DNA from 2 places in the Pseudoalteromonas sp. S3776 genome. Region 2 is predicted to be linked to the other one. Evidence: predicted binding sites of a transcription regulator. Region 2 holds the regulator's gene; the other holds the start of a gene.

Region 1 (5,226 bases), on a different contig from region 2:
TATAGCCGGTGTAAAGCATATGGCGGCACTCGTTAGTATCACTTGGGGCCATAATAACCATGTTGGGAATACAACGCATAAAGCTTAAGTCGTACGCACCTTGGTGTGTTTCGCCGTCGGCGCCCACAATACCTGCGCGGTCTATAGCAAAAAGCACCGGTAGTTTTTGCAGTGCAACATCGTGAATAAGTTGATCATACGCACGTTGTAAAAAGCTCGAGTAAATAGCTACAACGGGTTTTAACCCTTCACAAGCAAAACCGGCAGCCAATGTAACAGCGTGTTGCTCTGCTATAGCTACATCGAAATACTGCTCTGGATGTTCTTTTGAAAAACGCACCATACCTGAGCCTTCACGCATTGCCGGTGTAATAGCCATTAATTTTTTATCTTGCTCGGCCATATCACACAACCAATCACCAAACACCTTAGAGAAAGTGGCGGCGCCAGGTTTAGATTTAGGTAAGCTTGATGTATTAGGGTCGAACTTTGGTACACCGTGATAACCAATAGGATCAGCTTCTGCCGGTTTATAGCCTTTTCCTTTTTGCGTTTTTATATGTAAAAGCTGAGGCCCTTTTAAATTACGCATATTACGCAGTGTATCTACAAGCATATTTACATCGTGGCCATCAATGGGGCCAATGTAATTAAGACCTAGTTCTTCAAAAAAGGTACCTGGAATAACCATCCCTTTTAGGTGCTCTTCTACTTTACTGGCAAGCTCTTTAACAGGAGGCACGCCAGAGAGTAACTTTTTACTGCCTTCGCGAATATTTGTGTAAAAGCTACCAGATAAAATACGCGCAAAGTGATTGGTTAACGCACCAACGTTTTCAGAAATCGACATTTCGTTATCATTTAAAATGATTAACATGTCAGATTTTACATCGCCTAAGTGGTTCATGGCTTCAAATGCCATTCCTGCTGTAATGGCGCCATCGCCTATAACGGCAACGGTTTTACGGCCTTTGCCTTCTTTTTGAGCTGCAATAGACATACCGAGCGCAGCTGAAATAGAGGTGCTTGAGTGCCCAACACTAAACGTATCGTATTGGCTTTCTTCACGAAAAGGAAAGGGGTGTAATCCATCTTTTTGACGAATTGTGTGCATTAAATCGCGTCGGCCCGTTAAAATTTTATGCGGGTACGCTTGATGGCCCACATCCCACACTAGGCGATCTTCTGGTGTGTTATACACATAATGAAGCGCAACGGTAAGCTCAACAGTTCCTAAACCAGACGCTAAATGGCCGCTACTTTGCGAAACAGAGTTGAGTAAATAGTCTCGTAACTCGTTGCTAAACGCAGGGAGTTTATCTTGCGCTATGTCGCGTAAGTGGGCTGGTTCGTCAACCAAGTTAAGTAATGGATACTTGCTACTATCAAGTGTCATGGTATTTATTTTATCCTTCGCTAACAGCGGTGCTAACTTAGTCGTTGTTACCGCTGTTGAGTAATAATGTCAGTGCTAAATGGCAATACGTATATGTAACACTCAATGGTCACGTTTAATCAGGTAGTTTGCCAACGCCGCTAGAGTAGAGGTATCAGCATCTATTTTGTTTAATGCCTGATGTGCTTGCTCTATTAAATTTTGCGCCATTTGTTTGGCACCTTGCATACCTAATAGGGCCGGATAAGTTGCTTTATTAGCAGCTAAATCAGAGCCTTGTGGCTTACCTAAAGTAAATGTGTCACCTTCAACATCTAAAATGTCGTCGTGCACTTGAAATGCCAGCCCTATAGCATACCCAAAAACACTTAAGTTTTCTAAGGTTTGTTTGTCTGCTTTTTCGCTACATAATGCACCTAAAGTAATAGCACAGTTTATTAAAGCACCCGTTTTTAATCTATGAATTCGTTCAAGCTGTTGTACTGTAATCACTTTATCTGTAGCTGCAATATCTAACCCTTGCCCGCCTACCATGCCTTCAAGCCCGGATGCTTTAGCCAGTGCGCTGATCATTTTTACTTGTGTTGTCGCGCTGCAAGTAAAATTATGAGATGAAATAAGCTCAAAGGCTAATGTTTGTAGTGCATCGCCCGCTAAAATTGCATGCGCATCATCAAACGCTATATGGCAAGTTGGGCGCCCGCGGCGAAGGTCGTCGTCATCCATGGCTGGTAAATCATCGTGTACTAACGAGTAGCTATGAATACATTCAATAGCAGCAGCAAGGGTGTCTAGATCTTGCTTATTAGCTCCGAGCATTTCACCACTTGCGTAGACTAAAAAGGGACGTAAACGCTTGCCACCGTTAAATAAGCCGTAATGCGTGGCTTCTTTTACTATGTGTGCGGTATCAAGGGGTTGATCAAAGTACTGTTGCAGGGTCTTTACGACATCTTGTTGAGCACATTCTATTTTTTCTTGTATGCTCACGGTTATTCCACTTCATTATTAAAGGAAGTCAGCGCTGCTTTTTCATCATTACCCATTAAAATAGAGACTTTTTGCTCAGCTTGTTGCAACTTGCCCGTTGAGGCGTTTGCTAAGGCTATACCACGCTCAAATTGTTTTAACGACTGTTCAAGCGATAAGTCACCTTGTTCCATGTCACCGACAATGGTTGATAATTCTTCGAGAGCTTGTTCAAAACTTAGGTTTTCAGGTTTTTTAGTCGCCATGTTTAATTTCAGCCAGCATGATAAATTTAGGAGCCAATTTTAGGGGGAATGCTAAACTAGGTCAAAGGATGATCGCTGTTTTTTAAGTTATATCAGTTTAAATCGTATTTTTATAACGTATAAGATGCGTATTAGCCCCCACTGTGTACAATAAAAATTAATTAGTCGCTAGGCGAGTAGGGTATCTTGATCTAAAATTAGGCAAAACACAGTGTTTTACACTTTTTTCAAAAATGGCTTAAGTATTTCAGTATCTTGCCGATAAGCAGTTAATAATAAAAGTTTGAATAACAAAGTATAATACTTTGGAGGAAATGTGGATTTAGCAACCATAATTGGGATCCTTGGCGCAATTGGTTTAATTGTCATGTCCATGTTTATGAGTAGTAGCGGCGAAATGGGGATGTTTGCCGATGCACCTTCTAGCGTAATTGTATTTGGTGGCTCACTATTTATAGTGTTATCAAACTTTACCTTGTCGCAGTTTTTGGGCATAGGTAAGGTTGTTGGTAAAGCATTTATGTTTAAAATCGAATCGCCAGAAGAGCTGATTGAAAAAGCAGTTGAACTTGCTGATTCGGCCCGTAAAGGCGGTTTTTTAGCCCTCGAAGAAGCTGAAATACCAAACCCTTTTATGCGCAAAGGTGTGGATATGCTCGTTGATGGCCACGATGCTGATGTAGTGCGTGCCACGCTTCAAAAAGACATTTCTTTAACTACAACTCGTCACGAATTGGGCGCCGGGTTATTTAAGTCACTTGCCGATATAGCCCCTGCAATGGGTATGATAGGAACGTTAATAGGCTTAGTTGCTATGTTATCTAACATGGATGACCCTAAAGCCATCGGCCCCGCAATGGCGGTTGCCTTGTTAACTACTCTATATGGTGCCTTTTTAGCAAATGTTGTGGCTATTCCTATTCAGGTAAAACTGGAGCTTCGTAAAGACGAAGAAGCGATGAACCAGCGTTTAATACTGGATGCTATTTTAGGGATTCAAGATGGCCAAAACCCGAAAGTAATTGAAGGTATACTGAAAAACTACCTTGCTGAGTCTAAGCGCAAAGTAGATACCGAGGAGTAACCATGTCTGATCAAGAGTGCAAATGCCCACCACCAGGTCTGCCCGCTTGGATGGGAACATTTGCCGACTTAATGTCGCTTTTAATGTGCTTTTTTGTACTTTTGCTCGCGTTTTCAGAAATGGATGTACTTAAATTTAAGCAAATAGCAGGCTCGATGAAGTTTGCTTTTGGTGTTCAAAATAAAATAGAAGTAAAAGACATTCCAAAAGGAACGTCAGTTATTGCTATGGAATTTACCCCAGGTAAGCCTGAACCTACCCCGATAGAAACCATACAACAGCAAACCGTTGAAATGACCCAGCAAATGTTAGAGTTTCAAGCGGGCGATGAAAGCTCCGCTGGTGGTAGACAAGAACAACGTGGCGATAAACGTGGTGGCGAGTCTCGTAGTACATCTCAGCAGCAATCTTCAGAGCAAGCAACTTCAGCCGCTGATCAAGAACAAACTAACGAGCTAGTGAAAAAAATAGCGCAACAGCTCGAAAAACAGATTATCGATGGTGCAATCGAGCTTGAATCTTTAGGGCAGCAAATCATTATTCGTATCCGTGAAAATGGCTCATTTCCCTCTGGCAGTGCTTTTTTACAACCCAAGTTTAAGCCCATAATTCAAGATATTGGTGAGTTATTAAAAGATGTACCTGGTGAAATTACGGTATCGGGTCACACCGATGATTTTCAGGTTTCTAACGAGTTATATATTAATAACTGGGATTTATCGTCAAAGCGTGCTGTGGCGGTAGCAAGCGAATTACAAACGGTACAAGGGTTTGATAAAAACCGCATGATGGTAGTAGGGCGTGCTGATACTCGCCCACTTGTGCCTAACGACTCTAATGAAGACAGGCGTAGGAATCGCCGAGTAGAAATATCAATCTTACAAGGTAAGGCTAAAGAGTCAGACCCGATTGATGTGCGCTAGGTTATTGCCTAGCGTTATACTTTATTAAATTAGTTTCATTTTAAGGTACTTTATCCCTTGAAGTATCTTGGCAATCTCATCATTTTAGCTTACAGTACATTTCTTTAACATATGTAATGGAGTGCCTGTGAAAACAATCAGTAAATATTGCGATATGCCGGGAAATGGTTCTGGTGGTGACGAAGATAAGACTAATTAATAACAATGCCAATATGGTTAAGTGAGTTACATTCTTTTCTTGAGCTAAGTTGGGTTTTATTTTTACTCCCTGCTATTTTTATTTTCTATCTAAGAAAAGATTATTTAGCACTCAGGTTTGTATGTATCACGAGTGTTTTTTTCTTATTCGGCGCTTTTATATATGAGCCTTTAAAAGCGTTGGATAAAGGTATAAACATATACAGATACGTTGTTTGGGCTTTTAATGATATTGCTTGGATGGCACTCATTGCTTACCTAGGTTTAAAAGATAAAGTTTACTTATGGCAATCTGTATTAGGTCAGCTTGTGGTTATTATGGCGCCTATATTACAGCTATTTAGAGTTGTAGATCGCCATTTATGGGATTTATCTTATAGCACTTTAATG
Region 2 (5,226 bases):
TATTGGAGCGTCAGTCGCCGCGTCCTCGCTCTCCTGAACTTGCTTCTATGTTTTCGCAATCAGGTATTGATACATCTGAGCATTATCAAGAGCCTGCACAGCCACGTACTACAAATATGTTTGCACGCGAAAATGAAGCGCCAAAACGCATGCAAACCCAAGCTGACAGCTTAGGCTTTGATGACCTAGATCAAGATTTTGACGAGCTAGATACGCCGGTTGCACCGCGTAGCCAAGCTAATAATAACGAAAGCGCTCAAATGAGCGCAATGCGTGATGAAATGAACGCAATTCGCCAGTTACTAGAGCACCAAGTATCGGGTTTAATGCAGCAAGATATGGCGCGTCGCGACCCAACACGTGCATGCATGATTGATCGGTTAGTTGGCATGGGGATAGATAAAGACGTTGCAGAGCAAATGGCGTGTTTTATTCCTGATGACGTATCGCGCCAGCAAGGTTGGAAGGCATTATTACAAATGGTTGAAGATCAAATGCAGACCACCAATAATGAAATTCTTCGCCAAGGTGGTGTGTACGCACTTGTAGGGCCTACTGGTGTAGGTAAAACAACCACAGTTGCTAAACTTGCAGCATTAGGGGCACAAAAATATGGCGCCGACAAAGTCGCCCTTATAACGACAGATACTTACAGAATAGGTGCTTATGAGCAGCTTGCTACGTATGGCCGTATTATTGGTTGTGGTGTTAAACAAGTAAAAGATGCCAATGAATTAGCTGAAGTTTTATATCATTTACGTAATAAGCGTCTAGTATTAATTGATACAGCGGGTATGAGTCAACGTGATTTACGCTTAACTGAACAGCTAAACACCTTAATGCGTAACCAACGAGTAGATATACGTAGTTATTTAGTATTAAGTGCTACTGCACAAATAAATGTTCTACAAGAAACGGTGAGACATTTTAAAAAGGTTCAGCTAAGCGGTTGTATTTTCACTAAGTTAGATGAATCATTAAGTTTAGGTGAGATTATTAGTATAGCGATTCAAAATCGTCTTCCGATAGGGTATCTTACTAATGGTCAGCGTGTACCAGAAGATATTCGCGTTGCAAATGCTGAAAAACTAGTAAAAAAAGCTGAGCAATTGTATTTAAAAAGAGCAAAAGCACAACATTCAAGGCACCAAGCGGTGGCGCCAAGCACAGTAGGGATGTATGATTAACACAGTATTAGATCAAGCAAGCGGCCTGCGCAAAATGAGTCAAAACAATAACAACGGCGTAAAAGTTATCGCTGTCACCGGCGGTAAAGGCGGGGTGGGTAAAACCAACGTCTCATTAAATACTGCGATTGCTTTAGGACAGCAGGGTAATCGTGTATTAGTATTAGATGCCGATTTAGGCCTAGCTAATTGTGATGTAATGCTAGGACTACGTGTTGAAAAAAACTTATCTCATGTCCTTTCGGGTGAGTGCGAACTTGATGAGATTTTAGTTGAAGGCCCAGGCGGCATTAAAATAGTGCCTGCTACATCCGGCTCGCAAAGTATGGTGGAGCTAACCCCTTCTGAGCATGCGGGCTTAATTCGTGCCTTTAGTGAGCTTAATACAGAATTTGATATTTTAATTGTAGATACCGCCGCCGGTATTTCTGACATGGTGCTGAGCTTTTCTCGTGCAGCCCAAGATGTAATGGTTGTTGTGTGCGACGAACCGACCTCTATTACTGATGCTTACGCGCTTATTAAAGTACTTAGCCGCGAGCATGGCGTTTATAAATTTAAGATTGTTGCTAACATGGTGCGCAGCATGCGTGAGGGCCAAGAACTTTTTGCCAAGCTGTCAAAAGTAACTGACCGTTTTTTAGATGTGTCAATGGAACTTGTTGCGACCATCCCATATGATGAAAATATGCGTAAATCTACGCGTAAGCAAAAAGTCATTGTCGATCTTTTCCCTAACTCACCAGCAGCAGTCGCGTTTAAAACATTAGCGACAAAAGCAGTAAAGTGGCCTATACCTAATCAACCTTCAGGGCATTTAGAATTTTTCATTGAGAAGCTAGTAAACGGCTGATTATGACAACTTCGGTGAAAAGAGCTATGGGATATCAATCAACACAAAATTTAAATGTGATTGTTGAAAAGCATGCGTCGCTTGTCAAAAAAGTGGCGTGTCATTTGATAGCTCGTCTTCCTCCTAGCGTTCAGCTCGATGATTTAATTCAATCAGGAATGATAGGCCTTATTGAGGCCTCAAAAAACTTTGATGCCAGTAAAGGAGCAAGCTTTGAAACGTTTGCGGGTATTCGCATTCGCGGCGCTATGCTCGATGAAATGCGCAGGGGTGACTGGGCTCCTCGCTCGGTGCACCGTAAAAGCAGATTAGTCGCCGAAACCATCACAGAATTAGAAAATAGCTTAAATAGAGAGCCAAAAGATACTGAAGTAGCTGAAAAACTTGATATTTCGCTAGAAGAATACCATCATATTTTAAATGATGTTAATTCCAGTAAAGTGCTAGGTATAGATGACCTTGGGGTAGATGAAGATGTTATTAGCCCTGCAGGTCAAGATTTAGCGCTAGACAAACCATTTAATAATGTTAAAAATGAACGGTTTAATAATTCATTGTTAGAGGCGATAAAGTCTTTACCAGAGCGTGATGCGATGGTGCTTTCTTTGTATTACAACGATGAAATGAATTTAAAAGAAATTGGGCATATACTCGATGTAAGTGAATCGCGTGTAAGTCAGATACATGGTCAGGCGATGATTAAGCTCAAAGCAAAAATCAATGACTGGATAAACTAGTAGTAAGTAAATTATAGGTTAAGACCTCACCGGAGGATGTTTTGGATAAAAACATGAAAATTCTTGTTGTTGATGATTTTTCTACAATGAGACGTATTATAAAAAATCTGTTGCGTGACCTAGGGTTCACGAATGTTCAAGAAGCTGATGATGGCTCTACAGCATTACCTATGTTGCAAAATCAGGTTTTTGACTTTGTAGTAACCGATTGGAATATGCCAGGGATGCAGGGTATTGACTTGCTACGAGCTATTCGAGCTGATGATAAATTAAAACATATTCCGGTTTTAATGGTGACAGCAGAAGCTAAAAAAGAACAAATAATAGCGGCAGCGCAAGCAGGTGTTAATGGTTACATTGTTAAGCCATTTACTGCAGGTACTTTGAAAACTAAATTAGAAAAAGTGTTTGAACGCTTAGGTTAATGAGAGGAGAGGCTTATGTCAGCACCAGCTGCGCCTCAAATTACTTTAGAACAAGCTCGTCAGCTCGTTGTTTTTTTAGAAAACGGTGAGCAAGATAAAGCTGACCAATTAATTTTAGATACTGCCTCTCAAGAGCAATCGCAGCTTTTTGCCGAAGTAGGTAAGTTAACGCGTCAGTTGCACGAAGCTCTTAAAAGCTTTGAACTTGATACGCGTTTAACCGATTTAACTACTGATGCAATTCCGGATGCAAAAAAACGCTTAAACTATGTCATGGAAATGACAGAAAATGCAGCTAACAAAACAATGGATGCGGTAGAAGCAAGCCTCCCTATTGCACAGCAGCTAGCAGATGAAATTGCACATATTAAGCCTACTTGGGATAGGCTTATGAACCGTGAAATTGAGCTGGGCGAGTTTAAAACTTTATGCCACAGCATCGATAAATTTATGAATAGCTCTCATCACAAAACTGATGAGTTGCAGACTTTAATGACCAATGTACTCATGGCGCAGGATTTTCAAGATTTGACCGGCCAGGTTATCCGCCGAGTAATAGAGTTAGTCAGAGAAGTTGAAGAGAGTCTAATTCACCTTTTAACAGCATTTGCCGCACAAGATGACAGCACTGTTGAAAGTAAAGAACAACAAGAAACAGAAGAACTGGTTGCCGCACAAACATTAGCAGGTCCTGAAGGCCCTATTATTGATAAAGAGTCGCGAAGTGATGTTGTATCTGATCAAGACGAGGTCGACGACCTATTATCAAGTTTGGGCTTCTAAGAGGAGAGTAACTGCATGAGCTTTGAAGTCGATGAAGATATTTTACAAGACTTTCTTGTAGAGGCTGGAGAAATCCTTGAGCTTTTATCTGAACAGTTAGTTGAGCTAGAAAATAACCCAGAAGATACTGAGTTACTAAATGCTATTTTTAGGGGCTTTCATACCGTAAAAGGGGGAGCTGGCTTTTTAGCTATGACTGAGCTTGTAGACGCTTGTCATGGTGCTGAAAATGTATTTGACCTCTTGCGCCAAGGGGTTAGAACCGTTAATTCAGAATTGATGGATGTGATTTTACAAGCACTAGATACCATTAACGAAATGTTTGCTACTATTCAAAACCGCGAACAGCCAGACCCAGCAGATCCTCAATTATTAGAAACCCTTCATAAACTTGGTCAACCGCCTTCGGATGACGAGCTTACAGAAACAGTCCCTGAAGTTGTTGTACAAGAACCCGCAGCACCTGTTAATGCACCTGATGAAGAAGACCCATTTGCATTTGATGAATTATTTGATGTAGCAGGTTCAAGCCCTTCAGCAGATAGCACGCAGATTGATGAAATTACAGAAGATGAATTTGAAAGCTTATTAGATGAGCTTCATGGTAAAGGCCAAAGCCCGGTATCGCAACCAAGTGCAAGTGCAGAGCCAGACCCAAGTTCAGACATTACTGATGATGAGTTTGACAGTTTGTTGGATGAATTACACGGTGTGGGTAGTTTTGGCCCTGTTGCTGGCAATACCTCAAGCAAAGAGCCGGAAGTTAAAGATACTACACCACCTCCAGTGTCTGTTACAAATGATACTGGCGATGATGAAATCAGTGATGATGAATTTGAAGCATTGCTTGATGAACTGCATGGCAAAGGCGGAGCACCAGAATCAAAAGAAGCTGAGACACCTGCACCGCAGCCACCTAAGGCAGCACCTGTCGCACAAACGCCAGCAAAACCAGAGCCAGCACCAGTTGCTAAGCAAGCACCTGCGGCAAAAGCAGCACCAGCCCCTAAAATGGTTGATAAGCCAGCAAGCAGCGCAACTCCTAAAAAAGCGACGCCTCCGCCTGCTGAAACCACGGTACGTGTTGATACTAAGCGTTTAGATCAAATAATGAATATGGTTGGCGAGCTGGTATTAGTACGAAATAGGCTAGTCAGTTTAGCGACCAATACAGACAGTGAAGCGATGGGCAAGGCGATATCAAATCTTGATGTAGTCACCGCTGATATTCAAGGTGCAGT

Evidence for each region. The regulator FliA, encoded in region 2, starts transcription of late flagellar genes. The targets are predictions, from matches to a motif close to CTAAAGNTNNNNNNNNNNNNGCCGATA.
Region 1: the regulator FliA is predicted to act here: its motif matches at 2,869-2,895, upstream of pomA (flagellar motor protein PomA).

The regions. Positions count from the first base shown of each region.
Region 1 is NZ_PNCU01000011.1:58,070-63,295, forward strand. It holds gene dxs (1-deoxy-D-xylulose-5-phosphate synthase) at 1-1,396, opposite strand, end outside; gene ispA ((2E,6E)-farnesyl diphosphate synthase) at 1,499-2,386, opposite strand; gene CWC16_RS06345 (exodeoxyribonuclease VII small subunit) at 2,389-2,631, opposite strand; gene pomA (flagellar motor protein PomA) at 2,948-3,715, shown strand; gene CWC16_RS06355 (flagellar motor protein MotB) at 3,718-4,638, shown strand; gene CWC16_RS06360 (hypothetical protein) at 4,843-5,226, shown strand, end outside.
Region 2 is NZ_PNCU01000010.1:48,508-53,733, forward strand. It holds gene flhF (flagellar biosynthesis GTPase FlhF) at 1-1,187, shown strand, start outside; gene CWC16_RS05665 (MinD/ParA family ATP-binding protein) at 1,180-2,040, shown strand; gene CWC16_RS05670 (RNA polymerase sigma factor FliA) at 2,067-2,777, shown strand; gene cheY (chemotaxis response regulator CheY) at 2,819-3,202, shown strand; gene CWC16_RS05680 (protein phosphatase CheZ) at 3,218-3,985, shown strand; gene CWC16_RS05685 (chemotaxis protein CheA) at 4,001-5,226, shown strand, end outside.